4 regions of the Corallincola luteus genome follow, and region 1 is predicted to be linked to each of the others. Evidence: predicted binding sites of a transcription regulator. Region 1 holds the regulator's gene; each other region holds the start of a gene.

What was found. Region 1 encodes sigma-54, which starts transcription at its own class of promoters, with help from an activator protein. Its sites were predicted from a motif close to GTTGGCACGNNNNTNGNNT; they were not measured.
Region 2: the regulator sigma-54 is predicted to act here: its motif matches at 2,886-2,904, upstream of flgB (flagellar basal body rod protein FlgB).
Region 3: the regulator sigma-54 is predicted to act here: its motif matches at 2,459-2,477, upstream of EZV61_RS07565 (S8 family peptidase).
Region 4: the regulator sigma-54 is predicted to act here: its motif matches at 3,471-3,489, upstream of fliS (flagellar export chaperone FliS).

The regions. Positions count from the first base shown of each region.
Region 1 covers NZ_SJXE01000003.1:66,235-74,323, forward strand. Annotated here, with positions in the region: gene pmbA (metalloprotease PmbA) at 1-358, shown strand, start outside; gene mgtE (magnesium transporter) at 420-1,778, opposite strand; gene EZV61_RS08350 (HPr family phosphocarrier protein) at 1,875-2,153, opposite strand; gene rapZ (RNase adapter RapZ) at 2,159-3,031, opposite strand; gene ptsN (PTS IIA-like nitrogen regulatory protein PtsN) at 3,028-3,477, opposite strand; gene hpf (ribosome hibernation promoting factor) at 3,486-3,773, opposite strand; gene EZV61_RS08370 (RNA polymerase factor sigma-54) at 3,805-5,301, opposite strand; gene lptB (LPS export ABC transporter ATP-binding protein) at 5,391-6,116, opposite strand; gene lptA (lipopolysaccharide transport periplasmic protein LptA) at 6,120-6,650, opposite strand; gene lptC (LPS export ABC transporter periplasmic protein LptC) at 6,634-7,200, opposite strand; gene kdsC (3-deoxy-manno-octulosonate-8-phosphatase KdsC) at 7,197-7,754, opposite strand; gene EZV61_RS08395 (calcium/sodium antiporter) at 7,796-8,089, opposite strand, start outside.
Region 2 covers NZ_SJXE01000001.1:1,175,396-1,183,484, forward strand. Annotated here, with positions in the region: gene flgM (flagellar biosynthesis anti-sigma factor FlgM) at 1-83, opposite strand, end outside; gene flgA (flagellar basal body P-ring formation chaperone FlgA) at 169-861, opposite strand; gene EZV61_RS05180 (chemotaxis protein CheV) at 983-1,912, shown strand; gene EZV61_RS05185 (CheR family methyltransferase) at 1,944-2,774, shown strand; gene flgB (flagellar basal body rod protein FlgB) at 2,930-3,325, shown strand; gene flgC (flagellar basal body rod protein FlgC) at 3,328-3,741, shown strand; gene EZV61_RS05200 (flagellar hook assembly protein FlgD) at 3,763-4,455, shown strand; gene flgE (flagellar hook protein FlgE) at 4,497-5,831, shown strand; gene EZV61_RS05210 (flagellar basal body rod protein FlgF) at 5,982-6,746, shown strand; gene flgG (flagellar basal-body rod protein FlgG) at 6,773-7,561, shown strand; gene flgH (flagellar basal body L-ring protein FlgH) at 7,579-8,089, shown strand, end outside.
Region 3 covers NZ_SJXE01000002.1:247,942-256,030, forward strand. Annotated here, with positions in the region: gene EZV61_RS07560 (hybrid sensor histidine kinase/response regulator) at 1-149, opposite strand, end outside; gene EZV61_RS07565 (S8 family peptidase) at 175-2,313, opposite strand; gene EZV61_RS07570 (efflux RND transporter permease subunit) at 2,617-5,712, opposite strand; gene EZV61_RS07575 (efflux RND transporter periplasmic adaptor subunit) at 5,709-6,782, opposite strand; gene EZV61_RS07580 (YjaG family protein) at 6,895-7,473, opposite strand; gene EZV61_RS07585 (putative signal transducing protein) at 7,477-7,788, opposite strand; gene EZV61_RS07590 (YhgN family NAAT transporter) at 7,785-8,089, opposite strand, start outside.
Region 4 covers NZ_SJXE01000001.1:1,199,687-1,207,775, reverse strand. Annotated here, with positions in the region: gene EZV61_RS05320 (sigma-54-dependent transcriptional regulator) at 1-414, opposite strand, end outside; gene EZV61_RS05315 (sensor histidine kinase) at 416-1,615, opposite strand; gene EZV61_RS05310 (sigma-54 dependent transcriptional regulator) at 1,867-3,309, opposite strand; gene fliS (flagellar export chaperone FliS) at 3,590-4,009, shown strand; gene EZV61_RS05300 (hypothetical protein) at 4,002-4,307, shown strand; gene pseB (UDP-N-acetylglucosamine 4,6-dehydratase (inverting)) at 4,340-5,347, shown strand; gene pseC (UDP-4-amino-4,6-dideoxy-N-acetyl-beta-L-altrosamine transaminase) at 5,344-6,510, shown strand; gene pseF (pseudaminic acid cytidylyltransferase) at 6,507-7,217, shown strand; gene pseG (UDP-2,4-diacetamido-2,4,6-trideoxy-beta-L-altropyranose hydrolase) at 7,217-8,089, shown strand, end outside.

The sequences.
Region 1 (8,089 bases):
TGCGGCTCGCAAAATGGGAATGGCGTCGACCGGCCATGCTGGCGGGATCCACAATTGGCAAGTGGCCAGTACCGATGGTGATCAAAAAGCGTTGTTGCAAAAGATGGGCAAAGGCTTGTTGGTGACAGAAGTGATGGGGCAGGGCGTCAACATAGTGACTGGTGATTACTCCCGTGGTGCCGCTGGTTTTTGGGTCGAAAATGGTGAGATCCAGTTCCCGGTGGAAGAGATCACTATCGCTGGAAATCTTAAAGATATGTTCCAACAGATCGTCGCAGTGGGTAACGATGTCGATTATCGCGGCGCGATGCACTCAGGCTCTATTCTGCTGGAGAACATGCGGGTAGCGGGTAACTAATCGGCTATGCATGACAAAGGCTGTTGGCAGCAGCCTTTGTCGGTAACGCTGCCTCTAGCGGCTAGAGCAATAACCAGGTGGCAACACCCAAGAAAGCGAACAGACCGACGACATCGGTAATGGTGGTGAGCACCACGCCACCGGCCAGTGCAGGATCGATATTCATTCGCTTCATTAGCAGTGGGATCATTACACCACTGGCTCCAGCACAAACCATATTCACCAACATGGCAAACGCGATCACCGCCCCGACTCTAATATCCTGTTTCCATACTGCGACTACTGCGGCGATCAATAGTGCCCAGATCAGACCATTTAACAGCCCGATTAATGCTTCTTTGCCTAGCAGCCAGCGCGAGTTGCTGTCACCAATGTGGCCTAATGCCATGCCGCGGATCACCAGTGTTAGGGTCTGACTGCCGGCGATCCCGCCCATGCTGGGAACGATGGTCATCAATACGGCCAATGTGGCCATCTGCGCTAAGGTGTCTTCAAACAGGTTACTGACAAAGGCCGCCATGAGTGCGGTCAGGAGGTTGATCCCCAGCCATACTGTACGTCGTTTGGTACTTTTGAGGACTGGAGCAAAGGTATCTTCTTCATCATCCAGACCCGCCATGCTCATCATTGAGTGTTCTGCATCCTCGCGGATAATGTCGACGACATCATCAATAGTGATACGGCCCAGCAGGACTCCCCGGTCATCAACCACGGGCGCGGAGATCCAGTTGTAACGTTCAAACATCTGGGCAACTTCCGTTTCCTCCATGTCTGCAGGGATCTTTTCTGCCCCCGTGTCCATCACATCGGCAATGGTGGCGCTGGGGTTGGCGGTAACTAAGGTGGTGAGTGAAACTTGCCCAAGTAACTCATCTCGAAGGTTTACCACATAGAGGTTATCGGTGGCTTCTGGCAGTTCGCCTTTCAAACGCAGGTAACGCAAAATTACATCGACAGTCACGTCGGGGCGCAGAGTGACGGTATCCGTATTCATGATCGCGCCAGCGGTCTCTTCTGGATAGGAGAGGGCGGCTTCAACCCTGTGCCTGTCCTGCGCGTCCATTTGTGCCAAAATTTCGCGATAGACGCTGTCTGGGAGACCACGTAATAGGTTGGCTAAGTCATCGGTATCCATCCCCTCTGTCGCTGCGGCAACCAGTTCTGGATCCATTAAGCGGATGATGCTGTCTTTTACATCTTCCGATAGCTCTTCAAGGATCTCGCCATGCAGATCAGGGTCGACCAGCTGCCATAGGACTGCACGGCCCTTAGTAGGGGTAGACTCAAATAGAAGGGCGACATCAGAAGGATCCATCTCCTGCAAAATGCGGCGAACATGGATAAACATGCCGCTATCTAGGGCACTTTTTACCTCTTTTAATTTTTGTTGGGTAAGGTCTTGCTCTAAAGTTTCAGCCATCGCCTTAAGCCCTCCAATCGATTAAAAAAGTTCGATAGCGGAATTGTATCGTAACAACCAGAAAAATAGAGAGAATTTTTCTTTAACAGGTGAGGATTATTCGTTTTCGTCGAATCTGTCATTGATCAGGGACTCAACAGCATCCAATGCCTGCTGTGCTTCATCCCCTTCGGCAACGACCTGGATCTCTTGCCCCATACAGGTTTCCATCATCAGCAGTCCCATGACACTGGCGGCGGAAGCGGATTTTCCTTGATGCTCAATCATCACTTCGGCATCAAATTTGTTGACCAGCATGACTAACTTGGTTGCTGCACGGGCATGCAAACCCAGTTTGTTTTTTATCAGTAGTTTCTTTTCAATGCGTTGTGTCATAAAGACTAATGACCTAGTTCTCGGTGACGGATCTGAATTTCGTTACGTAACTCTTTGAACTGCTTTGCCAATGTTTCGGCAATGAACACAGAGCGGTGTTGTCCACCGGTGCAACCGATAGCGACGGTTACATAGCTTCGATTGTTCAGTTCCAGATGTGGCAACCAGGTATTGAGTAAGTTGTTTATCTGCCAGATGAATTTGGCCACGATCGGTTGGCGGCTAAAAAACTGCTCAACTGGGGCGTCTAATCCGGTCATGGGGCGTAGTTCTGGTTCCCAATGGGGGTTGGGTAAGAATCGTGCATCAAACACATAATCAGCGTCTTGCGGAATACCGTATTTAAAGCCAAAGGACTCAAATACTAAAACCAGATGGCGATCAGCATTGCCTAGTAACCGTTCTCGCACCAGATCGCTGAGTTGATGTATCGACAGCTGAGAGCTGTCTATCTGAAGATCGGCACGGGAGATAAGCGGTTCAAGTAAACGCTGCTCTGCTTCAATCGCTTGCTCCAGAGATACACCATGCTTGGAGAGTGGGTGGAGCCGTCGAGTTTCGCTAAAGCGCTGGATCAATGCACTCTGCTGCGCATCCATAAACAGAACCGTACAGCGGCATTGCTGACATAAAAGGTCGAGAATTGTTTCCAGCGTATGTGGGTCTTCGGGCAGGTTTCTGACGTCAATGCTGACGGCGATATCGCTATAGTGCCCACTTACTTGAGCAACCAGTGTCGGTAGCATGGCTACCGGGAGGTTGTCGACACAGTAGTGACCTAAATCCTCCAATACGCGAAGCGCAACACTTTTGCCTGAGCCTGAGCGGCCACTGACAATCGTTAGTTTGGGTTTTGCGGCCACGTCAGTGCTGGTCATGAATCGGTGATGATTTCGTATAATTGTTGATCGTTAGCGGCACAGCGGAGCTGTTTGAGGACTTGTTTATCTGACAATTTGGCGGCGATAGCCGACAAGGTCTTCAGATGTTCCTGACAACTCTGTTCTGGAACCAAGAGGGCGAAAATCAGATCCACCGGTTTGTTATCAATTGCATCAAAGGCGATAGGCTCATCGCACTGCAATAACACGGCGACTGCTTTATTGGCGTTAGTGATCCTACCGTGGGGAATGGCAATGCCGTTACCTATACCGGTACTGCCTTTCTTTTCACGTTCTAGAATACTTTCGAAAATGGCTTTGTGGCCATGTTCTGGCAAGTGCTTGGCTGCCAATTCACTGGCCATTTCTAATATTCGTTTCTTACTTGAACCATGGACTGCACTTCGGGTGCAGTCCAGGCTAAGTATGGATGATATATCCATAGACATCTCTAGTGAGCGTTTAGCTTTTCTTTGTGTTTTATTACTTGCCGATCGAGTTTATCGATCAACGAGTCGATAGCTGCATACATATCACGATGCTCTGCATTCGCAAAGATCTCTCCACCATTTAGGTGCAGTGTGGCTTCGGCTTTTTGGGTTAATTTCTCAACATTGAGGATCACGTGGACATTGTTGATGTGGTCAAAGTGGCGCTCTAATTTACTAAATTTTCCGTCGACATACTCTCGCAGAGAGTCTGTTACTTCTACATGATGGCCGGTAAGATTGATTTGCATAGACCTCATCCTTATTTAGTTTTATTGCCTGCTATAGCAGGCTTTTTCGCTGATTTGACGGTGGAATAGACAAGGATTCCCGATACTTCGCAATGGTTCTCCGCGCTACCTGAATTCCCTGATCTGCCAGTAGGTCAGCAATCTTGCTATCTGACAAAGGCTTATTAGGGATTTCTGCCGCCACAAGTTTCTTGATTAACGCTCTAATTGCCGTTGAAGAACATTCTCCGCCACTTTCAGTACTGACATGACTGGAGAAGAAATACTTGAGTTCGAAAATACCCCGTGGGGTATGCATATATTTTTGCGTGGTTACCCGAGAGATGGTGGACTCGTGCATATCAACCGCTAAGGCAATATCATTGAGTACCATTGGCTTCATCGCTTCATCGCCGTACTCAAAGAAGTCGCGTTGGAACTGTACGATACAGTTGGCGACCTTGAGTAGGGTGTCGTTACGACTTTCCAAACTTTTGATGAACCACTTCGCTTCCTGCAGATGAGAGCGTATATATTGACTGTCAGTGGTGTTCTTTACCGTCCGGCTCATCGCTGCGTATTGCTGATTCACTTTCAGCTTGGGTACCGAGTCAGGGTTTAGCTCAACCACCCAACGTCCAGCTTTTTTCATTACCGACACATCTGGGATCACATATTGCTCATCACCGCTGATCACTGCGCTGCCGGGGCGCGGATTCAACGATTGGATCACCCGCAGAACTTCACGTAGCTGGTCTTCTTTCAGTTTGGTCTTGCGCATCAATTGGCGATAATCCCGGCTGGCTAGCAGGTCAATATACTGGCCAATAACCTGGCGGCACTCTTTTAGCCAAGGTGTCTCTTTGGCAAACTGATTGAGTTGTACCAGCAGACACTCCTGCAATGTGCGGGCACCTACGCCAATGGGGTCGAACAGTTGTACTCGCTTAATGACCGCTTCTACTTCATCAAGTTCGATATCTTCCTGCCCTAAAGAAGTAAGAATATCGTCGGCGGTGACCGTCAGGTAACCCGATTCATCAATCCCATCGATTATCGATGTCGCAATGGCTCTGTCGACATCTGTGAACGGGGTTAATTGCATCTGCCATTCCAGATGATCTTGCAACGACTCTGTGGTTTCGCCTTGATAGGTAAAGTCGGCGTCATCACTGAACGAGGAACCTGAAACGGGCGCTGCTGAAAGGTGGTCATCCCAGGTTGTATCGGTAGGCAGTTCTTCATTGATTTGTTGTTGGTTGAGCGCCTCAGATGTTTCCATGGCTGCATCTTCGCGCTCTTCCGACTGATTATTTTCAGCATTAGCCGTGGTTTGTTCCAGCTTGTCTGTCGCGGTATGGCTTTCACCATTAAGTTGCTCACTGGTTTCTTCCGCTTCGTTTTGCTCGAGTAGCGGATTATTATCCAGCGCTTCTTGGATCTCTTGCTGAAGGTCGAGCGTCGACAATTGCAATAGCCGGATTGCTTGCTGCAATTGCGGCGTCATGGTGAGTTGCTGACCTAAACGTAACTGTAATGACGGTTTCATCTACTTCCGTGACATTTAAAATAATGCTGTTGCTGTCATCGTTAATCGGCACTCAAAAGAGCCCGATGTATCAACGCTGGTTACTTACACTATAGCCGGAATTGTTCCCCGAGATATACGTCTCGTACCTTTTGGTCGGCTAACACTTGTTCCGGTTTTCCTTCGGCGATTAACTCTCCGTGGCTAACGATATAAGCATATTCGCACACATCGAGTGTTTCTCGCACGTTATGATCAGTGATCAATACACCGAGACCACGGTCTCTTAGGTGTTGAATAATCTTTTTTATATCCGTGACTGAGATAGGGTCTACGCCAGCGAAAGGCTCATCCAACAGCACGAACCTAGGCTCCACAGCCAGCGCTCTGGCAATCTCTACTCGGCGGCGTTCACCACCTGACAGTGACATACCTAAGCTATCTCTGATGTGAGTGATGCTAAACTCTTCTAGCAGATGTTCCAAGGTTTCCGTGCGCTGTAACCGGCTTAACTCTGGACGGGTTTGCAGTACTGCCATGATGTTGTCAGCGACACTGAGCTTACGAAAAATGGAGGACTCCTGTGGCAGGTAACCGATCCCCTTGCGCGCTCTGATATGCATGGGTGAAAGGGTCACATCTTCATCGTCAATCGTGATGCGCCCTTTATCGTTGGGTACCAGTCCAACCACCATATAGAAGGTGGTTGTTTTACCTGCCCCATTCGGTCCCAATAAGCCAACTATTTGGCCATCATTCAGCGCTAAAGAGACATTCTTAACTACTTGTCTATCTTTGTAGCTCTTGGCTAATTGACTGGCTTTCAATGTCGCCATGGTTTATTCCTTACTTTCGCCGAGCTGTTGTTGCAGCTGTTCGGGGAGAAAAATGGTTGTCACGCGATCATCTTTATCTGTGCCACTTTCTGCGACCATTTTTTGTTTGGCGATATCGTAATGAATAGTTTCGCCTTTCACTACGCTGTCTTGCTGCGTCAGTACCGCTGCGCCAGTTAATTGGATAGTGTTATCTGCTAATCGGTAACGGATCTCTGCAGCTTCGGCATGCATTTTTTGACCATTTTCCAAGACCTGACTGAACTTCGCTGGTTTACCGACAGCGATGAGCACCTCTTTTCCTGCGCCTGCGGATTGCTCAACCTGCAAAGTGTCGGCAAAGATCTGTAATGTGCCTTGATTTACCGTGACGTCGTCAAAGAAGGAGATAATGCCTTTTTGAATATCGATACTTTGGCGTTTTGCATCCACGCGGACTTCTTTATGAAAGTCACTTTCAACGGCGCTTAGGGAAGCCGATGTGGTCAGCAATAAGCCGACTAAGCTGAAGGTGAATCTATTTTTCAGGTTCATAGGTCGCTTTTACATCATTTAGCACTTCGATGTGCTCTTGTTCGACGTTGCCCTTTAATCCAACTCCATCGAGTCGGTAGCCAGGCCCTTTTACTGTGACTGGTTGATCACTGCTGACATCATTGGTTGTCAGGTCTATGTCAACATAATCTGTCAGTAAGGTATTGGTTTGATTCTGTGCTGTTAGCATGGTGATCACAACATCTTCTGATAAACGCAGTAGGTTGTTTTGCTCTAATTCACCATGGCTTGCGTTTAAGGTCCAACCAGAACGCTTACCGCTTGGGTAGACGACTAACTTGGGCGCATCAAATTGCGTGAGAGTCATCGAACCATTGTAATACTTCATGTTGCTGGCCCAGATTTGATTCTCTAGCTGACCCTCTTGGTTGTAAATCCTGCTGCGCAGTGTTTTGGCCGTATAGTCAGGCCGCTGTTGTCCCTGATTCTCCGCATTAATATCGATCTCGGACTTTAGCAAACTCTGATAGTAGTAGAGCCCGATGGCAGCCCCAAACAGTATGACGGTAAAAAGAATAACCCGGTTCATATGCTCAAACCTTGGCTTGTCTCTAATTTGTCTTGTGCTTGCAAAATTAGATCGCACACCTCTCTCACTGCTCCTCGCCCACCCGGGATCACGGTTTGATAGTGGCTAAAGCGATGGAGCATGGGGTGAGCATCTTGCACGCTGATGGCGAGTCCGACCTGTTGCATCACTGGGGCATCAACCAGATCATCGCCAATATAAGCGCACTGCTCTGGCGTTAAGTTGGTCGTGGTAAGAAGGCTGGAGAATGCTTGCACTTTGTTATCTTGGCCTTGGAAAATATGAGCAACACCCAAAGCGGTCATGCGCTGTTCAACGATATTCGATTGTCTACCTGTGATGACGGCAACCGCGACGTCTGAGGATTGCAGGGCTTTAATGCCATACCCATCTCGAGTGTGGAAAGCTTTCAGTTCTTCGCCATCGTTGCCAAGATAAATTCGGCCATCGGAGAACACGCCGTCAACATCGCAAATCAGTAGTCGAATTCGCGCTGCTTTTGCCAAGATGTCGGCTTTAACATGGCCATAAAGTGTCTGAACGGTTTCTGTCATCACTTCTCTCAACATGCTTCTTTAGTGCGCTATAGCCAAGCTTAGCGTAAGTTACTGAATAAAATGATCTGGTAACCGATAAAGCAGGCCGCTAATAGGCCGCCTTCCCATTTGGCCAATATCCGTTTACCACGCCAGCCATAACAAAAAATGAACAGCAACACCGTTAACCCAATCATTATCGGTATATCGCGATACAAGGCTTGCTCGTCTATTTTACCTGGCGCCAATAGCGCTGGCATGGCAAGTACAGCAAACAAATTGAAGATGTTTGAACCGATAATATTACCCAATGCCAAATCGCCTTCATTTCGCAGGGCGCCGGCCACACTGGC
Region 2 (8,089 bases), on a different contig from region 1:
TGGACGTTTTGCTGTCTCGCTTGCTTATTGGCCACCACATCCTGTGGTCTCCCAGGCACAATCTTATTCAGATCAACCGCCATTTGTGCTTCCTCGTGGGATAAAATCTCGCTATCCCTTTATCGGCAACCACCTGACAAACTTTAATACTAATTTGGTATTTTTTTGTTAGATAGCGACAGTCACTACTCCGACTGCAGACACCTGTGCCTCAAGGGTGTTTCCTGACCGACTGTTTTTAATTCTCACTCGTTCGCCGAGACTGGCATCGCTTAACGCTATACCGTCAGCTCGAATATGAAAAACATCGGACTTCACCACGATTGTAACTGTTTCTCCTTTGCATACAACACAGAGCTGTTGCTCCAAGATGGGAGAGTTGACACGTACCTGACGTTTAAGCTTGGCACCGATCACAGATTCCATCTCAGAAACGACGCTGCCTCTCGTTAACATGTTTTCTTGATAAACTATTTTCAAATGCTGCCGATTAAGCACTGTGCCTTTCGCTAGGCCTATTTTGGCGACGACGACTTGGCGCATCTCTTTAATTTTTACTGGCAGATAGATCCGCCAGGGAGATGAGCCTTTGCAATGCAATTGTACGGTGACATTCCGACTGAGGCGCTGTTTTCCGGGGATCGCCGCTTCGATATCTGAATCGCATAGTGTGTATCGTGAGCGTGCATCTATTTTATTCGCGGTGATATCCCGCTTGATGTTGTCGTCGGGAAACTGAGCTGCAATAAAGGTTTCAGCTAAGTTTTGTAGTCGCTGGTGAGACTCCCATTGTTCATTGGCATGCACAAACTGTGAACTTGTGACAATAAAAAATATTAGAGTTTTAGTTAATCTGTTCATAGGTTTACTATGCTATGTATTGTGTCAGATGAATGAAGGCGTTCCGTCCGTCAAACATCAGTCACGCAAATTTATAAAAGGAGCGCTGCAATAAGCGTGCCTTTAAATGATGGAGTAAGCTATGGCGGGTATTCTAGACACGGTCAATCAGAGGACTCAGTTGGTTGGCCAAAACAGGCTGGAATTGCTGCTTTTTAAACTGACAGGGCGTCAGCGTTTTGGCATTAATGTGTTCAAGGTCAAGGAGGTGCTGCAGTGCCCGCCATTGACTAGCATTCCCCGTTTACACCCCTTTGTTCGAGGCCTTGCTCATATTCGCGGTAAAACCATCTCCGTGATCGATTTAGGCCAAGCGATTGGCGGACGCCCAATTCAGGATCTGTCGAAGTGCTTTATTATCATTGCTGAGTATAATCGCTCGATTCAGGGCTTCTTGGTCGAGTCAGTAGAACGGATCGTCAATATCAACTGGGAAGCGATCTTACCTCCGCCGAAAGGGGCCGGACGTTATAGTTATCTCACAGCTGTGACGGAAATAGAGAACGAACTGGTTGAGATACTTGACGTTGAGAAAATTCTCGATGAAATAGCGCCGACAGATACCGAGGTTAGCGGTGATCTGATTGATCGCACGTTAGCCGATACAATTGCTGGCCGTGCCGTTTTGATTGCTGATGATTCGAGTGTTGCGAGAAATCAGATCAATAGAGCCCTCAGCTCGTTGGGGTTGACCACCAAGCTGGTAAAAGACGGCAAAGAAGCCTTAGATCTTTTGAAAGAAGACGCTGAATCCGTTGACGATATTAGAGAAAAATATGCTTTGTTGATTTCAGATGTTGAGATGCCCGAAATGGATGGGTATACCTTAACCGCTGAAATTAGAAATAATCCCAAGTTGCAGGGGTTATATGTCATCCTTCATACCTCTTTGAGTGGGGTATTTAATGAAGCCATGGTGAAGAAGGTCGGTGCAGATGACTTTATTCCAAAGTTCAATCCGGATGAACTGGCTGGTGCGGTTACTCAAGCGATAGAGAAGAGTAATAAATAATCATGATAGCTTTCGAGTAGACGGTGTAGACGTGCCACATAAAACAATAGCTGAATCCGAATATAATGAATTTCGGAACTTTTTAGAGCAACAGTGCGGTATCGTACTGGGCGAAAACAAGCAGTATTTGGTAAAAAGCCGCTTGTCACCTTTGATGAATAAGTTCGGTTTGGCATCGATGTCTGAGTTGATCCGGCGTTCAATGCAGCCTAGAGAGCGAGAGCTGCGCGCATCAGTGATTGACGCGATGACAACCAACGAAACCTTGTGGTTTAGAGATACCTATCCTTTTGAACTGTTGAAGAATCGTATTCTGCCTGAATATGCTCGTCATCGTGGCCCCGTCAAAATTTGGTCGGCGGCAAGTTCTTCGGGTCAGGAGCCATACTCTATTGCTATGAGTTTGTTGGAATACCAGCAAAATAAGCCGGGGGCATTACCGGGTGGTGGAAAGATACTTGGGACAGACATATCCAATAGCATGTTGGAGCAGTGTAAGCTCGCCGAATATGACTCTTTGGCGTTGGCTCGCGGTTTGTCTCCAGAAAGAAAGCGTATGTTCTTTGAAGCATCAGGCGACAAAATGCGCTTGAATGCGAAAGTGCGAGGCTTGGTCAGTTTCCGTCACTGTAATTTATTGGATAGTTACGCCTTGTTAGGGCGTTTTGATCTGATTTTTTGTCGTAACGTACTGATTTACTTCTCTCCTGAAGTGAAATCTAAGATATTGAAGCAGTTTGCTGGCGCATTGAACCCGGGAGGACACCTGTTTCTTGGCGCGTCAGAGTCGATCACTGGGCTCAGTGATGATTTTGAGATGATCCGTTGTAATCCGGGGATCGTGTATAAAGTGAAGAAGTAGCCTGGTTACTCCCTCAATCTGCTTATCTTAAAAATGCGCCATGGTTGGCGCATTTTTTGTCTGTCCTATTTGTATTGCTTCTTTTGCCTTTCGTGTAAGCGCCAAAAATTCTTTGGCATGACTATTGCTTTTACAATTTCAGTGGAGGAATCGTTATGGCTATTAGTTTTGATCGCGCATTGGGAATTCATCAGCACACTGTCGGTATCCGTACCCAGCGGGCTGAAGTCTTGGCTAGTAATATCGCCAATGCTGATACCCCTCAATACAAAGCGCAGGATATCGATTTTAAGCAGGCATTAGCTAATGCGCAGACGCGGCAGGGCTTTGCCATGGCAAGTACTAATGAGCGGCATTTTAATGTCAATTTGCCGCCGACCGGCGAGCTTAAGTATCGCGTGCCCAATCAACCTGATACGGGCGACGGAAATACGGTTGATATGCAGGTAGAGCGGAATAACTACCTGCAAAATGCCTTGGAGCATCAAGCCTCGCTGACCTTCTTAGGCAGTAAGTTCCGCGGTCTTACTTCAGCAATTAAAGGAGAATAGGCATGAGTCTGTTTAACGTTCTAGATGTCGCAGGTTCAGGAATGAGTGCTCAGTCTATCCGTCTGAACACCACCGCGAGTAACCTCGCTAACGCTGACAGTGTGTCGAGCAGTATTGATACCACTTACCGTGCGCGACATCCGGTATTTGCAGCGCAGTTTGACAGCGCCATGCGCGACCAGAGTGCTGTTCCGGTTGAGGTGAAAGGGATCGTCGAAAGTGATAAGCCACTGATTCGACAATATGATCCTGAGCACCCGATGGCGGATGAACAGGGGTATATCTTTAAGCCTAACGTTAATACCGTTGAAGAGATGGCGGACATGATGTCGGCTTCTCGAAGTTATCAAACCAATGTTCAGATCGCTGATGCGGCAAAGCAGATGCTTAATCGTACGCTTCAGCTCGGCAAGTAAGTCGGGTAAGGAGAGCTAATTGTGAGTGAGATAAGCGGAAGCAGCAATTATATCGATCAGTTGAGTTGGCAAGAGCCGCAAACGGAAATCAGTGATCAACCGAAAGACACCATGTTGTCGCAGGAAGATTTCTTTCAGCTTTTGACTCAGCAGCTTGCGTATCAAGATCCGTTTAAACCGGTTGAGAACGCTGAGATGGTGGCGCAGATGAGCTCGTTTACAACGGCGGAAGGCATCGGTCAACTAAATGAACAGATGACAGGTTTGAACTCCATTATGAGTTCGAGCCAAGCACTACAAGCTTCATCTTTGGTGGGCCAAAAGGTATTGGTACCGACAGGCTATAGCCATAAGACGGATACCACAGGCATTGATGGTGTCGTGAGTTTATCTGCGCCAACAAATAACGTCACCGTTCGCATCGAAGACACCACAGGGCAGGTGGTGCATTCCATTACGATGGGGGCAAAGGAGGCTGGAAATGCCCGCTTTGAATGGGACGGTACAGATGCAAGCGGCAATCAGTTGCCGCAGGGTAATTATGTAGTGAAGGCATACGCTCTTCAGGGAGATAGCAGCGTCGAACTGCCTATCTCTACTTACGCCAAGGTTGATAGCGTCAGTATCAGTGGCGCCAACGGTGTGGCATTAAATCTGCAAGGTATACAGGGTGGATTCCGCTTAAGTGACGTTCTTGAAGTTGCTAAAGGCTAAAACAGGCCAAGCGATCACCAGATAAATGGGAGTATGAAGTTATGTCTTTTAATATTGCGTTGAGTGGGATTAACGCCGCTCAGAAAGATATTGATGTTACCGCCAACAATATCTCAAACGTAAACACCTTCGGCTTTAAAGAGTCGCGAGCTGAATTCGCCGACGTTTATAGTTCTAGTGTGTTTAGTAACTCGAAAACAACGGTTGGCCAGGGTGTCACTACTGCAGATGTGGCGCAGCAGTTTAGCCAGGGCTCATTCCTGTTCTCGAACAACTCCCTGGATTTGGCGATCGATGGCAGTGGTTTCTTTGCTACCTCAGCCAACGCGGAAGATCTTGACGTTAACTTGACTCGTGCTGGCGCATTTAAGCTGGATGAGAATAGCTTTATGGTTAACTCTGCAGGGCAATTTTTACGCGTGTTTCCGGTAAACCCGGACGGTACCGTTTCTTCGGTGGCGTTAGCTTCGACTATTCCGCTGCAGATTCCATCCTCAGCAGGGCAGCCGCAACCAACAGCTAATGTCGATATTGGCTTGAACTTGCCCGCGGGTGAAACGGCTTTAGATCCGGCAAACTTTGACCCGACGGACAACACCACATATAACGCTGCCACATCACTGACTATCTACGATTCCCTTGGGCAGAGCTACGTAGCAACCACCTATTACGTAAAGGATACTAACGTAGCGAATCAGTGGGCGATGTTTACCACGATGACAGATCCCAACGGCTCGCAGCCTGTCGATATTGTTGCACCGCCACCACCGCAAACTCAGCCTACCGGTGCTAATGGTCAAACCGGTATGTATATGAACTTTAATGCCGATGGCACCGTGGCTTCGGTTAATGGTGGTAACCCTGTGGTTACTGAACCCTTGGGGGTTGCTCCTCCGGGTGGTGCGGGCTTGGATATGGGCGGTGCCGATGTGAACCAGACGGTTACCTTCAATTTCAACAACCCGACTCAGTTTGCTTCCGCTTTCGAAGTTCAACAACTGGCGCAAGACGGCGTGACAGTGGGTCGTCTGACCTCTGTTGATATTGGCAGTAGCGGGTTAGTCAACGCTACTTACAGTAACGGTACAACACAGCCATTAGGTAAAGTGGCGTTGGTGAAAGTGGCGAATGAACAAGGTTTGGCACCTGTCGGAAACACGGCGTGGACGGCTAATCAATCGTCTGGTGATCCGATTGCTGGTGAAGCCGATCAGGGGTCATACGGGCGAATACTGTCGGGTACATTGGAACAATCAAATGTAAACCTGACCACTGAGCTTGTTGATCTGATCACAGGTCAACGTAACTTCCAGGCTAACTCTCGTTCTCTGGAAGTGAACAACACGATCACCCAGACTATCCTGCAGATCCGATAACGCAACGATAGTTCGTCAATGCCGCCCGCTCCGAGGCGGCATTTTTTTGCCACTTTTTCATCCCCTCCCTTTTGTTATCAGTTGGTTACCTATTTGGCATAGTCATTGCAATATCGTTGTTAGACATGTTTTTTTGACACCGAGGTCCCCATGGATCGTTTTATGTATCTGGCTATGAGTGGCGCCAAGCAGAACTTTCACAGTATTGGCGTGCATGCCAACAATTTGGCGAATGCAAATACCACAGGTTTTAAGGCCGACCTAGAACAGTCCCGTGCCATGCAGGCGTTTGGTGAAGGTTTACCTACGCGTGTGTTTGCGATGACGGAAAATCCTGCGTCAAGTTTGCGTGGCGGTGCTTTGGTGACCACTGGCCGTTCTTTAGATGTGGCGGTAAAAGGTGACGGCTGGTTAGCCGTGGCTGATGGTCAGGGTCAAGAAGCCTATACCCGTGCTGGCGATCTTGTTGTTTCGCCGGAGGGGTTGTTAACCAACGGTTCTGGCAGGGCGATCCTAGGGGATGATGGCGCACCGATAGTGGTGCCTCAGCCGTACGCCAAAATAGAGATCGGTGGTGACGGTACTATTTCTGTATTACCCACTGGTGCGCCGCCTACTGCGGTTGCAGCGGTCGGGCGCATTAAGTTAGTTCAGCCTGATAAGCAGGCCTTGGACAAAGGGCTTGATGGCCTCTTTCGCCTGAAAGGGGATGCTGCTGCGCTTGGCGATACATTAGCGCCGGCCAATGCTGACATCACATTGATGAGTGGCGTATTAGAAGGCAGTAATGTGAGCGCAGTAAGTGAAATGACCAGCATGCTTAGCTTGCAGCGTCAGTTCGAAATGCAAATCAAAATGATGCGGACAGCGGAAGATATCGATAAATCTTCTGATCAACTGTTGCGCCTCGGCTAATCACTGAACAGTAAGGAGTTAGCATCATGAATCCAGCACTTTGGATCAGTAAAACCGGTCTTGATGCCCAGCAGACCGATATTTCAGTGATATCCAACAATTTGGCGAATGCCAGTACGGTAGGTTTTAAGAAGAGTCGCGCCGTTTTCGAAGACCTGCTATATCAAACGATTAACCAACCTGGTGGTTTGTCATCTGCCAATACTGAGTTGCCAACAGGCTTGATGCTTGGTGCCGGCGCCAAAGTGACGGCCACACAAAAGACCTTTACGCAAGGTAACTTGCTCAGCACTGATAATTCGATGGACTGGACGATTCAAGGGCGAGGCTTCTTTCAGATCCTATTGCCTGACGGCAATATTGCTTATACCCGTAATGGTCAGTTTACCCTCAACGAAGATGGGCAGATGGTGACTAACGGCGCAGGTTACGAGCTACAACCAGCGATCAACCTGCCACCCGATGCGCAGTCGATGACGGTTTCTGTTGATGGTGAGGTGTCTGTCAGGCAACCCGGCAACACCGATAACGTCGTCGTAGGCAACGTTACCATCGTTGATTTTGTCAACCCCAGTGGCTTAGAGCCTATCGGTGAAAATCTCTATTTGGAAACCGGCTCCAGTGGCGCAGCCACCGAAGGCACACCGAGCTTGGATGGCCTAGGTTCTATTCGCCAAGGGGTACTGGAAACTTCCAACGTGAATGTCACCGAAGAGCTAGTTAATTTGATCGAAAGTCAGCGGGTCTACGAGATGAATGCAAAAGTGATCTCGGCCGTTGATCAGATGATGTCATACATCAATCAACAACTTTAGTAACCTGGTGTAGAGCGATGAAAAAACTAATTCCATTATCGGCGCTGTTACTGTCAGCTTGTTCCAGCGTATATCAGGTGCAACCTGATGACCCCTATTACGCGCCGCTGATCCCCGAGATGCCGGAAGAGGGCAACATGGTGCTCACCGGGTCAATGTTTCAGGATGTGACGGCACAGAACCTTTATTCCGATATTAAGGCACGCCGTGTTGGCGATGTGATCACGGTGAATTTAGTTGAGAACACCACGGCGAATAAAGGTGCCAAGAACGAGTTGGATAAGTCCTCGTCGGTGGGCTTGCAGACGCCGGTATTGATGGGAAGCCCGTTCACCATCAATGGAAACGAGCTTAATGCCAGCATTGAAGGTGATAACGAGTTTGAAGGGGAGTCAAAGGTTCGCCAAAACAACTCACTGTTTGGTGCGATTTCGGTCAGTGTTGTACAAGTGCTGTCTAACGGCCATCTGGTGGTACGTGGTGAAAAATGGATCACCATTAACCAAGGTGATGAATATATCCGTTTAA
Region 3 (8,089 bases), on a different contig from region 1:
CTTTGCGCTATTTTGTCATTGAATGGGGATGGCTTGAAATAATAGTTAGGATTAGAGTCCTCTGCAAAAGCAGTCATTGGAAGCAAGCAAAGCGCGAGTTTAAGTAATAAAACACTACTCATGTTTAGGAGATTGTTAAACCCGCGCATTTATTCTTACCTTTTTATAATAAGCTTATTGTTGAGGAACCCAATTGGATCCGGAGACCAACTTTTTAGACTCTTCTTGATGACTTGCTTGGTGAACGTTGCCGACGTGCCAAGCGTTGCCGACATGCCAAGCGTTACCGACATGCCAAGCGTTGCCGACATGCCAAGCGTTGCCGACATGCCAAGCGTTGCCGACATGCCAAGCGTTGCCGACATGCCAAGCGTTTCCGACATGCCAAGCGTTGCCGACGTGCCAAGCGTTACCGACATGCCAAGCGTTGCCAGAGTCCCAAACAATCGTATCGTCGTTATTTCCGTCAATGCGGAATACACCAGGCGACTCTTCATATGCGGGTCCCTGATAGTGTTCTTCGTCATTTAGATCCGCGACGACATCAATACCTATGTTGGCGCAATCTTGCGCTGTTGATTCAAGCGCCCGCTTGGCATTCATGTATCCAGCCCCTTGCTGAAACACGCTGTAAACGGGTTCGTCATTTTCGTCAACGGCGATTGCTGAACTAGCCATTAGCCGGCATTTTACGGTATCTGGCGTTAATGTGGGATCGGCGCTTAGTAAAAGTGCGGCAATGCCCGATGTTACGCCGGCGGCTTGTGATGAGCCCGATACCATCAAATGATTGCCAAGCTGATATTGCGGGAATTGTTGTGACAGTGCTGTGATTGGGTCAACGATCCCCAACATATGCCCGCCAGGTGCTACTGCTTCCGGTTTTACAAACGCTTCATAGGTAGGCCCTGCAGATGAGAAGCTAGCAAGGAAATCATCAGAGATATCGTCTGGGGTATAGTTATCACTGACAGCACCCACTGTCATTACATAGGGTACGTTACCTGGCACACCTATGGTCATCGCCTCTGGGCCGTTGTTCCCAGCCGCTGCCACAACGAAAATACCGGCTTGCCAGGCCTGCATCACCGCTTGATTGATTGGATCGTTCCAGTAATAGGAAGACGCTGGGGCGCTGAATGACAGATTGAGCACGCGTATGTTGTGCTCATCTTTATGGTCGATGACGAACTGAATTGCTCGAATAACATCCAGATAAGTGGCTTTGCCCTCGACATCAAACGCTTTAACAATAACCAGATCTGCATCGGGAGCCACACCATGGTATGCGCCGGTAAAGGCACCCTCGGCTGTACTTTCCAGGCTGCTGGCGATCATTGAAGCAATATGGGAGCCATGACCATTCTCATCTAATGCGCTGCCTTCAAGATCCTGAATGGCATCATAAGTGGCTAGAATACGGCTTTCCAGTTGGGTGTTTTGACCCAAACCGCTATTGGCTGACCAAATTCCCGAATCGATAACGGCAACAGTGACTCCGGCACCTGTATTGCCTTCGGAATGGACTTGGTCGGCATCAATAGGATGAGTGTAATAGCTGTTTTCGACACTGTTATCTAAGCCGTCATAGCCGGTAACTAATTTGGTTTCGCAACCTTCTGCAAACCCAGCTATCAGCTGGAAGTCGGATTGCTCAGCGATGTTGTATAGCGGTTCGTTATTGACGAAATTGAGTTGCAGGTTGACTTGACCATCGCTAGGGATTTGACGCGCCAGTGCGGTTGACAACATCTGCTCTGAGGTTTGCAATAAACTGCCACTTGGCATCTCGGCTTCATCCAGCTCCTCATATAACAGGTCACCAAAAGTGATACTGGTCAGTTGCCCATAGCTTTCCGGCCAATTGAAATCGATTTGCGACAGCGTAATTGGCTCGCTTCCCATATTGAACAATGACCAGCTGATATGGTCTTGGTCAATTTTCAAGATATGGTCGCCTGTGACACCACAACCCGTTACCGAGTCCAGTGTTGCAACGCCATTGGCCTGGATCCGTCTTACCAGACTGGATTGGCTCAGGGCGTTTATCTGTTGCTGCGTCAGTTCCGCACCCACTGCATTGATCACATCCAACTGGTGAGTGACTTTGCCGCCAAGATCAGTCACCAGTTTGGCGAGTTGTTCAGAGTCTTTCCCCTGGATCAGTACTTGACTGGTGGGGGCGGTAACGTCGACCGCTTGATGATTTTGGTACACCGCATATGTGCTAAATGCGGAGAAAACAAAAATTGCTGATATAAACAGCATATTGCGTCGTGAACGCTTTTTGCTGTTGGAACTGTGCTGCGTCATTTTTACTGCCTTTACAATGGTTAAGTGACTGGGTTATGTGTCCAGACTTCTGTTAATCCATTGTCAAACGGCCGGGCGAGCATCTCTTGTGTGAGTCATCCGACTGCCCGGCTGAACGACTGGTCACAAAATGTCCCGCATTATTATGCAAATGTTATGCAAAAGTAAATAACATGATGTTTTATAAGGAAAAGCTTATTCTGGTTTTGTGAAATAATTGTGACAATCTTGGTTGGGGGAGAGGGTGACAAATAAAAGGCGGCTCAGCAAAGCTGGAGCCGCCTTCTTGCCGACAGGCATGAGTTAGGGTTTGTTTAACTCTTGTTCCAGGCGGTGGCTGATCGCATCTGGTGAGCTAGTGTGTTGGGCCAATAGTGCATACATCACAGGCACAATGAGCAGGGTAAACAGTGTGGCGATCAAAATGCCAGCGAGTACCACTACCCCAATAACAAAGCGGGTTTCGCTACCGGCACCGGATGACAACACCAATGGCAGTGCACCAAAGGCGGTGGTTACCCCGGTCATTAGAATGGGACGCAGGCGCTGGCCGGATGCTTGCAGTAAGGCCTCATCAAAATTCATTCCTTGATCACGTAGCTGATTAGCAAACTCAACGATCAGGATGCCGTTCTTCGCCGCTAGCCCCACCAGCATGATGATACCTATCTGGCTATAGATATTGAGCGACTGGCCAAATAGATAGAGACCAATCAAGGCGCCCATCATGGCTAAAGGCACGGTCAACATAATGACAATGGGGTGAATATAGCTTTCGAACTGTGCTGCCAACACCAGAAAGACGACAATCAGTGCCAGCATAAACACAAAGTAGATCGAGGCACCTGATTCTTGATAATCCTGGGATAGGCCTTTGTAGCTGATCACCGCATCACCGGGCAGCACCCGATAAGCCAGCTCATCCAGATAGCTCAATGCTTCGCCTAAGGTGTAGCCGTCTGCCAGATTGGCTTCAATAGTGATTGAGCGCATACGGTTGTAGCGATTCAGGTTACCAGCGTCAGCAAACTCTTCAATATTGACCAAACTAGATAGCGGGATCAGCTCTTTGCTGTAATCACTGCGCACATAGATATTGGTCATATCCGTTGGCGCGCTTTGATCTTCACGGTTACCTTCGAGGATCACATCATACTCTTCCCCACGGTGTTGGAAGGTGGTGGCGATACGGCTACCCAACATGGTTTCCAATGTACGACCTATGGTTTCCACTGATACGCCTAAATCACCTGCGCGTTCGGTATCTATGCGTACCTGCAGTTGTGGCTTGGTCTCTTTGTAATCGTGGTCGATACCGATTAAGCCGGGATTGTTTTTTGCTTCGTTGATGAGCAGATCACGCCAGCGAGCCAATTCATCATAGTCGCTACCACCGATCACAAACTGTACCGGTTTACCGGTACCGCCACCCAGTGCTTGGCGCATGACTGGAAAGGCGCGGATCCCGGCGAGGTCACCTAACTTGCTTCGGGCTTCCCCCATCAGCTGCCAGGCGCTTTCCCTGTTGGCCCAATCTTCCAATACGATAATGGCAAAGCCACCAGAAAAATCTTGGGTTTGCCCCCATGCCCGCGGTGTGCGGATCAGCAGTCGTTTCACTGAGCCGCGCTCTACTAACGGCATCAGGCGCCGTTCTACTTCGTCCATGTAGCTCTGGCTGTAATCAAACGTTGCGCCTTCTGGTGCGCTAACAACAATGAAGAAAGCGCCGCGATCTTCTTTTGGAGTGAACTCCCCTGGTACCTGTTTAAGCAGCCAGGCACAGCTGATCAGCGCAGCGAGAATCAATACCAGGGTCAGGCTTGGTTTATGGATCGAGGTGCGTAGCGCGCTGATGTAGTTATCACGAAACTTATTCAGTGCTCTGTCTACCTGGCGAGTTAACCAGCCTGGCTGCTCGTGCGGCACAAGCAATTTCGAGCACATCATTGGTGAAAGGCTGAGTGCCACTAAGCTGGAAAATGCCACGGCCGCACTCATGGTGACAGCGAACTCGGTAAATAGCTTGCCAAGATCGCCTTCGAGGAAGGTGATAGGCATGAATACCGAGATCAATACCAGCGTGGTGGCAATGACCGCAAAAGAGACTTGGCGTGCGCCGAGAAATGCTGCAACTAAAGGGGATTCCCCCAGCTCTATTCGACGATGGATGTTTTCCAGCATCACGATGGCATCATCTACCACCATACCAATGGCGAGGATCAAGGCTAACAAGGTCAACATATTAATGGTGTAACCGAGCAGATAAAGCACGATAAAGGTGCCCATCAATGACACCGGCACCGTCAGCGCCGGGATCAGCATGGCACGCGCGCTGCCGAGAAACAGATAGATAACGATCACGACCAGCGTAATGGCGATAAAGAGGGTTTGATAAACCTCTTTCACTGACTGCTCGATAAAGACTGAGCTGTCGTAACTGTTGATCAGCTCCATCCCCTCCGGCAGGGTGCGGTCTACTTCGATAGCCATCGCGCGCGCCGCACGTGCTACCGACAGGGTATTGGCAGTGGATTGTTTGGTGATCCCGATACCCACCATGGGTACGCCGTTGCCACGGAATGATAGCCGCTCCTCGGAAGCGGCCAGTTCGACCTTGGCAACATCACTTAAACGCACGAGATAACCGTCGTCACCTTGAGTCAGTACCAGATCCTGAAACTGTTCTGCGGTATTAAAGGCGCGCTGCACACGCACGGTGAACTGGCGATCCACCGATTCGACACTACCGGCAGGTAGTTCGACGTTCTGTGAGCGCAGCGCATCTTCAACGTCGTTCACTGTCAGGCCACGGGCAGCCAGCGCTGAGCGATCCAACCAGATGCGCATAGAGTAGTCACGGCCACCACCGACACGGATGCGGGCAACGCCATCAATGGTGCTGAAGCGGTCGACTAAGTAACGTTGGGCATAGTCACTGAGCTCCAACAGCTCCATTCGGTCGGACACCAGATTAAGCCACATGATGGTGTCATCCCCCGCGCCGGCTTTACTAATTTCTGGCGGATCGGCTTCGTCAGGTAAGTTGTTCAAAACCCGGCTAACGCGCTCTCGAATGTCATTGGCTGCGGCGTCGATGTCGCGTTCGACAGTGAATTCAATGGTAATAGAGGAGCGTCCGTCTTTACTCTCGGAGCTGATGTTTCTGATCCCCTCCACACCACTGATCCTATCTTCAATCAGCTTGGTGATACGGCGTTCAACCACTACCGCTGAAGCGCCACGATACCGGGTTTCGACTGACACCACAGGGGCGTCAATGTTGGGGTATTCACGCAATGGCAGCTTGTCAAAAGCGACTAAGCCAAAGGCGATGAGTAGCAGGCTGATAACCGAAGCAAAGACCGGCCGTTTGACTGACAGATCGGTGAGGATCATGCCCCGCCTCCTTCACGCCATGTCTCTTCCTGGATGGTGACAGTTGCGCCGCTGCGTACCTTTAATACGCCTTGGGTTATTACTTGCTCGTCAATGCTAAGCCCTGCAACAACTTCAATGATTCCAGGCTTACGTAGACCTACTTCAATCTGTTTCTGACTGACCTTGTTCTCTGCGTCCACCACAAATACGAAATGCTTATCTTTCAACGCGATGATGGCTGCTTCAGGGATCACCAGTGATTGCCTTTGGTCATGGATCAACTCAAGTTTGAGCAGCATACCGGGCTTCAGTTGCAAGTCTTGGTTCTTTAACTGTGCACGAACAGTGATAGCACGGGTGATCGGGTTCACCCGCGGGTTGATCGTATCTACGTGGGCATCAAACACCTGGTCGGGATAGGCATCTGAATAGGCGCGCACAATCGAGCCTTTGGTCAGTGATGTCATAAACCGTTCCGGAACGGTAAAGTCTAGCTTGATGGTGGCGAGATCATCCAAGGTTGTAATCACGGTTCCCGGCGTGATTAGGCCACCTTTACTGACCAGTCTGAAGCCGAGTTGGCCTGCAAATGGTGCGCGGATCTGGCGGTCATCGATCTTGGCCTGTTCGGCGGCGATGCGGGCTTTGGCGGCATCAATCAAGCTCTGAATACGGTCCAGTTCGGAACCGGCAATAGTGCGGTTTTTTACTAAGTCTGCAATCCGCCGATATTCACGTTCCTGTTCTGCCAGCGCGACTTCCGCGAGCTGCAGGTTGGCGACCTGCTCGGCATCACGGAGCTTAACTAATAGCTGGCCTTTTTTGACCTGATCCCCATCTTCAAAGTAGATCGCAGCAATGTTTTCGGTCTCGTTGGCGGTAATGACGACAGACTCATTCGCTTTTGCCGTGGCCAGCGCTTCAACTTTGTCTTCTAAAAGCACGGACTTGACTGGTGCCACGACAACGGCAACGGCCCCTCTGGCCTTCTTCGCTGCCACGGGTGCCATATTGAGTGACCACCAGCGATAACCAACGGCAGAGCCGATGGTGGCAACGATGATAAAAATAAATAAAACCCGTTTCATACCTACTCCATTGCTGGTTGCTGGGTTACTAATATGTAAAACAGCCAGCAGTTTGAAGATCTGACCTAGTGACTGGCAATCTTGCTATGGGCAATAATTGCAACGAAATGTTTCATTCCTCCTGGCTCAAGCCCAAGTTGGACTCCAGCGGGGTGAGAAATGCTTCCCGCAAGGCGGCGATAGTTTTTTGTGTCGGCGCTCTGTCGCTTAACCACTCAGCCAATTCACCTTGATATTCAAACTCAAACTGCATCAAAGGGTGGTTTTTCAGATCAACCTCTTCGCCTTCGCTGAGCTGAATGTATTGTTTTACGGTGTGGCGACTGAGGCGGCTGATCTCCACCACTGCCGGACTACTGGGCTCGGCAAATTGGCAAAATAGCGTGTCCAGTGCGGTAGTGGCGTCGAGTGCGGGCCAAACACCATACATGTCGAATTGCTGAGGATCGGGGATCTGGTCAGCTAATTTTTCTTGCCACCGTTCGTGATTAAACTGGGTGGTTTTGCTGCGTAGGGCATCCCATACCGCATTCATACTGTTCCTGAGGATGTTGCCGTCTCCCCATTCAACCGCATGACTGAATAATAGGTAGTTAGGTAGCATGCGTTCACTCAGACAAGCTGAGAAAGCCAGCTGTTGCCATGGTGTCAGCTCACGTAGTTGTTGGTTAAGTTGTGCCGTACTCGCCATGAATTACTCCGATTTCGGCTGGCCACACTGCCAGCAGAGTTCAAAATTGCTACCATTTTTCTCACCGCAGTGGTGGCAGAACCATTCGGTCTTGCTGTTGCCCTCGTAGCGACTAAGCAAGCGCAGAGCATCTTGGTAATCTTTTTCTACGATGAACAGATCGACCTGTTGTACCGACAGTGGCAGTTCGCCCGCTGCCCCGGCGAGGTTTTCGCCTCTGAGCTGAATGTCGAAGCCTTCGGCTTGTAACATCCCCTTCAGCAGATTTGCCTCTAGCGCATTTGCTGCTTGGTATAGGCGCATTAATGCACTCATCCTGCAGCATCCATGTGGGCGAAGTAGGCAAAGATGCCATCCAGGAACATCTGCACTGAAATCATTACCAATAACATCCCCATTAGTCGTTCCATTGCTGTGAGGCCGCGTTCGCCAAGCATACGATGGAACAGGCCGGAGAACAGTAGAATCAAAGAACTGACTGTCCAGGCTCCGATCAGTGCCAGTGACCAATCGACCATGCGATTCGGATCTTGATGGGCCAATAGCAGCAAGGCTGCCAATATCGATGGGCCAGCGATTAAGGGAATTGCTAACGGCACGATAAACGGCTCTTCGC
Region 4 (8,089 bases), on a different contig from region 1:
AGCTTCACTTTGCGGATCACCCACAACCGGTGAGTAGCGTTCATTGCCGTCAGTTGGTGCGTAACGACTAACCAGGTTGAGTAATACTTCTGGAGCAAACGGCTTCGCCAGATAATCATTAGCCCCTTCCCGCATGGCTGCCACAGCCGCATCGACGGTGGCGTAAGCTGTCATCATCAGCACGGGCAGTTGCGGCAGTTTACTGCGAATAGACCGCAACAACTGTAGCCCACTCATCCCCGGCATCTGCACATCACTGACGACAATATCAAACTTGCCACGGGACAGTTGTAACAGCGCAGCCTCGCCGCAATCGACTTCAGTTACCTGATACCCGGAAATCATCAGGGTATCCACTAAGGCTTCACGCAAGCCGGCGTCATCTTCAACGACGAGCACTTTGGTATCGGCCATCTTAACCTCCCCACGCCTCTTTTAGTGGCACTTCAGCGCTAAGCTCATCTTCATTACGTATGGGAATGAGCAGCTGCACACATGTACCCTGACCCTCGCCGGAGACAAGGCTCACCGAGCCTTTATGCGCCGACGCCACCGCTTGAACCACGGCCAGGCCTAAACCTGTTCCTTGGCTGCGGCTGGTAAAAAACGGTTCTAATACTTTCTTCTGCATCGCCTCAGGGATCCCTTTGCCGTTATCCCGGATCTCGATTGCGACCATCTGCTGCTGACGTTTCGCAGAGACATGAATATTGGTCGCTGATGCTTGTAGACTGTTGTGCACTAGATTGCTGATGGCGCTGGCCAGACTACTGGCGTTACCTAGAATCTCGATATCTGGCTCAGGCAACTCGATCTGCAACTGACTACGACTTTTACTAACCATGGCTTCGACCCGCGACTGCAGATCGGACAAAAGCTGTTTCATGGAGAGTGGTGTAGCGGCGATCTGACTGTCGCTGCGGGCAAACAGCAGCATATCGTTCACCTGCTGCTCTAAGTCTTGTAAGCGTGCCAAAAGCTTAAGGTGAAACGCTCCACGATTTTCTGTTGTGAGGGTGTTATTACCTAAATTTGCCGCGTACAGCATGGCAGCGCTAAGTGGCGTTCTCACCTGATGAGCCAATGACGCCACCATTTTTCCAAGCGCCGACAAACGCTGCAAATGACTGATCCGATTTTGTAGTTCACGGGTTTCGGTTAGATCCGTCATCAAAATCAACTGACCAGGCTCAGGCGATAACGCAGTCAACGCCAACTTCACTCGCCGACCACTGGCCAGAGAGATCTCATGACCATCATCAGCCTGCGGCGAGAACGCCCGAGAGATAATGTGTCGCCATGGCTGACCGATCAGCGGCTCACCCAGCATCTCGAGGGCAATAGGGTTGGCTTCACGCACGATGCCGTTACCATCCAATACCACAATCCCAGCAGGCAGGATCTCCATCAGGTGCTGCATACGACTGGCGTTATTCTGCACCCCGGTCGACGATACCTCGGCGTGAAGGCTCTGTTCATTCAACTGGCGCTTTGCCATCTCACCCATCACTACAGATTCAGATCTGAGTGGCACCTTCTCGGTAGCGAGAAGCTGGGGAGGAAACTGTCCATTGCTGGACTTGGCTTGATCGGCAACATTGCTCGACTGTGTCATCTCTATGTCGCTCCTTTTGACGCGATACCGAGATAAAGCCAAGAGCGTGCCAACTATTTCAATCTCATGTTTTAATTAATAAAAACTGAAACAATCTAGTTAGAATAGTAGATGTAGACAGGGTTTTGACGCTTTCAACAGCGGGAAATATCAAACACGTTCATTGCCCCAAGAGAGCTGGAAGATAAAAAAAGCACCTCAATTTGAGGTGCTTTTTTATTCAGTAACAGATGAAGCAGTTAAACCGGTAGCTATTCATCATCTCTGGCGATCTGATACTTACGCATCTTCTCGACCAGCGTGGTACGGCGCATACCTAACTGTTCCGCAGCGCGAGCCACGACCCAGTCTTGGCGTACCAATGCCTGCTGAATGTAGTCAGTTTCCAATTCAGATAGCATCTCTTTGAGATTGATCCCTTCATCCGGCAACTCATGGGGAACTTGAGGCTCAGCAATCAGTGGCTCAGCGTCTTCACGGAATAGTGCGTTTAATGACTCACGCTCCATCACCTCTTCGGAATAGACCGGCTCATAAGGATCAACGTCAATATGCCGGTACTTAGGCGGCAAGTCACTGACATCAACCACACCATTGGGATAGAGGATCACAAGCCGCTCAACCAAGTTGGAAAGCTCACGGACATTCCCCGACCATGGGTGCAGCATTAAGGAGTCGATCGCTTTATCAGTAAAACGTACCGACGCATTGTGCTCAGCTTCTAAGCGAGAAACCAGCTCCTGCAATAACAGCGGTATATCATCCTGACGCTCACACAGAGCAGGCATCTCAATAGGAAATACATTCAGGCGATAGTAGAGATCTTCACGGAATTTACCCTCCGCGATCATCCCTTCAAGATTTCGATGCGTCGCCGCAACAATACGAACATCGGCCTTAACCAACTTCGCACTGCCTACCCGCTCAAATACCCGCTCTTGTAGCACGCGCAGCAGTTTCACCTGCATATTGGTGGGCATATCACCGATCTCATCAAGAAACAGTGTGCCCCCCTGAGCAAGTTCAAAGCGACCTTTACGGGTGGTTATCGCACCAGTAAACGCACCTTTCTCGTGGCCGAATAATTCGCTTTCCAATAACTCAGCCGGAATAGCACCGCAGTTGACCGGAACGAAAGGGCCATCACGGCGAGAAGAGAGATAATGGATATTCCGCGCAACAACCTCTTTACCTGTACCCGAATCACCGAGAACAAGCACATTGGCGTCTGTCACAGACACCTGTTCAATAAGTTGCCGCACTTGGGCAATAGCGTCGCTGCGACCCACCAAGCTGCGGAACAGTTTAGTCTGAGTCGATGTTTGCGGTTGTCCACCAGGACGCTTGCGATGATAGTCTTGACAGCGGTGGATCACTTCGGTCATCTGCGGATAATTAAATGGCGCCATCAAAGACCCCACTAAATTGGGTAAAACGACCCCTTTATCATCACCAAGCAGCACATAAGGCTGTAGTGGATGGACAGAAGCTAAACGCTGAATGAATTCTAATGGGTCTTCATCGGCAATATCGCCAATAAATACCGCACGCCAGCAGTCTTCACTGTTAATCAGAGAAATATTGCTAGAGCTAGTGATGCGGCATGATTCACCAACAAATCCTAATAAAAGCTCTAACTGTGCTCGGCGATCACTATTATCATCAATGACGAGAACGTCAGATAATCCCTGCATAAATGAAACCTTTCACCCTCTGGGCCTGCGGAGTTCCCGCCATTTCCTTGACGCAGGAGAAACCGTCTTTTTTTCGAATCATATATTATTATTGGCTTCTATTGTATTGAAAGTGCCTGATAGAGCAACAATGGAGTGCGAGCCAGCTCTCAGTTTAGATGGCTGGCACTCAATTTGCTTACACAAATGAGAAGCAGATCCGTCTGCGCAGATATTTGACGCTGCTACTATGAGTAGCAACTGCACAAACGCGACTAAGAGCAGAGTAAGGTACTTAAAAATGGCAAGAACATCGATCCAACAATATGGCAAAGGAACGGTTAACTCGTTGACTGACGCCGATCCCCATACTCAGGTTGCCGCAATCATGGCTCATATTCTGGGCAATGTGGCAGCAGCCAGAGGGGCAATTGAACGGAAAGATTTTGAAGTTAAAGGCCTGAAAATTGGTAAAGCCATTGAGCTGCTAACGGTTTTGCAAGCCAGTTTAGATATGGAAGTTGGCGGGGAGATCTCGCGCAATCTGTTCGATCTTTATGACTTCTGTATTTTTAAGCTGGGCGAAGGTTCAGTCTCAGGAGATCTTGAAGCCTTAGATGCTGTCACCGGCGTGATGCGCAATATCAAAGAGGGCTGGGACGGTATTCCACAAGATGTCAGAGATGATTTAGCCCAAAAGAAGGCTGCTGAAGGTGGCTAAAACGGAGAGCGATACAGCTTCAAGTTTGCTATCCCGAGGCAGGCAACTCACCAAGCAACTCGAAGCGGAGATATCAGCCGATGCGACACTCCAGGCACTTGAGATAGAGGCTTGGCTGGCCGACGTGCGCTCATTTGCGGAAACATCAGAAGCGCAAAGCTCACTGGAACAGCTAAAAGTGATAATCGACAAAGTGAAGATAGCGAGCACCAGTGCAAGAAAAAGAACCAAAGAACAACTACTGAAATCCAAGCGCGCCAGCAAAGGCAAATTAGCCTACCAACAACAAAATAAATAGAAAGACGCTAAATAAGAGGGTAAGAAATTAGGATGTTTGACGGCAAATCGATTCTCATTACAGGTGGTACAGGGTCTTTCGGCAAAAAATACGTTCAGACCCTACTTAAAAATTATCAACCCAGAAAAATCATTGTTTACTCACGAGACGAACTGAAACAGTTTGAAATGCAGCAGCGCTTTAACGAGCCCTGTATGCGCTATTTTATCGGTGATGTTCGAGACAAAGAGCGTATGATCCGTGCGATGAAAGGCGTTGACTACGTCATTCACGCTGCCGCGCTAAAACAGGTTCCAGCGGCCGAATACAACCCGATGGAATGTATCAAGACCAACATCAACGGTGCCGAAAACGTCATTGATGCCGCGTTGGCCAACAACGTGGAAAAAGTGATCGCGCTATCCACCGACAAAGCCGCCAGCCCGGTCAACCTTTACGGCGCCACTAAGCTCTGCTCAGACAAGCTGTTTGTCGCGGCAAATAATATCTCAGGTGGCCATGCGACCCGCTTTTCTGTTGTTCGCTACGGTAACGTCGTCGGCTCTCGCGGGTCTGTCGTTCCCTTCTTTAACAACTTGATCGCCGAAGGCGCAGATCACCTCCCTGTCACCCATGAAGAGATGACCCGGTTCTGGATCACCCTGCAGCAAGGGGTCGACTTTGTCCTTAAGAACTTCGAACGTATGTTAGGGGGTGAAATATTTGTTCCCAAAATTCCTTCCATGCGTATCGTTGATCTAGCCAAAGCGATGGCTCCAGATTTGCCGATTAAAATTATCGGTATCCGCCCAGGTGAGAAGCTACACGAAGTGATGTGTCCAAGTGAATTAAGCTACGACACATACGAATTCCATGACCACTACGTTATCACCCCAGCCATTCGCTTTTACAGCAATGAACGTTCAAACGAATTCACCACCAACGCCATAGGTGAATCAGGAACGCCAGTGGAGCACGGGTTTGAATATAACTCGAAGAATAATCCAGACTTTTTGGATCACGAGGGGTTATTAGCTTTTAACGAGATGGCTAACGCATGATCCCTTACGGTAGACAATCGATTGACAGTCATGACATAGACGCGGTCGTTGACGTACTCAAATCTGATTTTTTAACGCAAGGGCCGCAAGTACCGAAGTTTGAGCGAGCTTTAGCGGCATACTGCAATGCAAAACATGCCGTCGCGGTCAACAGCGCAACTTCAGCGCTACATATCGCTTGTTTAGCATTAGAGCTCAGCGCTAGAGACCTGCTTTGGACATCACCCAACTCGTTTGTCGCTTCGGCCAATTGCGGACGTTACTGCGGTGCAGATATCGACTTTGTCGATATCGACCCTGACAGCGGTAACCTCAGTGTTGCTGCACTGGAAAAGAAACTCACCATTGCGAAAGCCAATGGCCGCTTGCCCAAAGTGCTCGTGGTCGTGCATTTTGCCGGGCAACCGTGTGATATGCGCGAGATCCATGCGTTATGTCAGCCGTTTGCTATCAACATCATCGAAGACGCCAGTCACGCGGTGGGAAGTGAATACCAAGGCGTGAAAACCGGCAGTGGTCAATACAGCGACATTACGATATTCAGCTTCCATCCGGTAAAAATCATTACCAGCGCGGAAGGCGGTATGGCGCTTACCAATGACCCTGAGTTGGCAAAGCGAATGTCCCTATTTCGCTCTCACGGTGTCACCCGCGATCCAGAATTACTACAAGAAGAAGCCCCTGCCCCCTGGTATTACGAGCAACAGGAGCTGGGGTTTAACTATCGCATGACAGAGCTACAAGCGGCCTTAGGCTTAAGCCAAATGCGCCACTTAGATAGATGGGTTGAACAGCGCAACCTTTTAGCAAAGCGATACCAGCAAGCATTCAGCAACACCGTCATCAAATATCTACCGGTTAGCGATGACAGATTAAGTGCCTATCACCTGTTCGTTATCTGTTTACCGGACAACTTAAAGTTACAACATCAAACGATTTTTGAAGCGCTTAGGGCTGCAAATATTGGCGTAAACCTGCACTACATGCCTATTCACCTTCAACCCTATTATCAGGCGCTTGGCTTTCAAGTCGGGGATTTTCCACAAGCAGAGAGCTATGCAACAAAAGCGATCTCTCTTCCCCTGTATGCTGAATTAACCACTGAGGCGCAAGATCTGGTGATAGAAACGGTCACACAGCTTTGTGAGGGGGAGATGCAGTGAAATGTATTGCGGTCATTCCTGCACGAGGTGGCAGTAAAAGAATACCAAGAAAAAATATTAAGCCTTTCTGCGGAAAGCCATTGATTGCCTACTCCATAGAAGCCGCCATTGCATCCAAGCTGTTTGCTAAAATAGTCGTCTCTACTGATGACCAAGAGATAGCTTCTGTGGCAAAGCAATATGGCGCAGACGTTCCTTTCATCCGGCCCGCCACGTTATCAGATGATTATGCTGCAACCCTACCTGTCGTAGCTCATGCATTAGAGCAGGAAATGACGCAGACAAAGGAGATTACCCATTGTTGCTGTATCTATGCCACAGCGCCGTTAATTCAGGTAAACCATTTAAAGGCCGTACAACAGCTGCTTGTCGACCGCCAGGCTGACTATGCGTTTCCAGTAACGGAATTTGATTTTCCTATTTTACGGGCGGTCAGTATGAATGAAGACAACATACTGACCCCCAGTTTTGAGCAACACATCAACGCCAGAAGCCAGGACCTTCCCGATTATTATCATGATTGTGGACAGTTTTATTGGGGAAAAGTATCGTCATTTCTAAATCATACCCCGATCATCTCAAAGGCCGCTCTGGGTTACCCCATTCCAAGGCGTTTCGTCCAGGACATTGATACCCCCGATGATTGGCTCGAAGCGGAGTTAAAATATCGCGCGCTGAATTCCGGCCTATCCACAGATAATTCATAATGCGTATCGTTTTCAGAACAGACGCTTCGACTGAAATAGGCAATGGCCACTTAGCTAGATGCCTTACCCTCGCCCATCAGCTTCAGAGCAAAGGTTGTGAGATATTGTTCATCTGCCGAGAGCTGCCAGGGCATCGCGCAGCGCTGATCAAAAAGCAGGGGTTTCAGCTCGAACTATTAAAAACCGATAGAAGTGATGAAAGCAAGCAAACACAGGTCACGACAGAATGCTTGCCCGCACACAGCCCATGGCTGGGGTGCCTCTGGCAACAAGACGCACAACAAACACTGACACGACTATCAAATCAGCCCTGTGATTGGCTTGTCGTCGATCACTATGCGCTTGATAAGCAATGGCAAGCACACGTCAAAACGGGATATCACAAGTTACTCGTTATTGATGATCTAGCGGATCGTGAGCATCTTGCTGACATACTGGTTGATGCCTCTCCAGGGCGCCAAGCTGCGCACTACAAAGCGTTAGTGCCAGAACATTGCACACTGCTCTGCGGCCCCAATTTCGCCCTGCTGCGTGGCGAGTTCTCAGGCTTTAAGCGCCCCGCTTATCAAAGTAATAACCCGATAAAACTGCTCATTGCTATGGGCGGCGTCGACAAAGACAACGTAAGTGCCTGGCTGCTAAAAGAGATTAATCAAATGCAGCCACCGCCAAATATTGCAAGCATCGAGGTATTATTGAGCGAAAGTGCTATCCACCTAGCACGAGTAAAATCTCAAACCGAATTGATGACAATAAAAACAGAACTGGTCGTTGAACCAAGCTCAATAGCAGAGCGGCTCGCACATGCCGACCTCTGTATTGGCGCCCCCGGTGGCTCTGCACTTGAGAGGTGTGCGATGGCACTTCCCTCG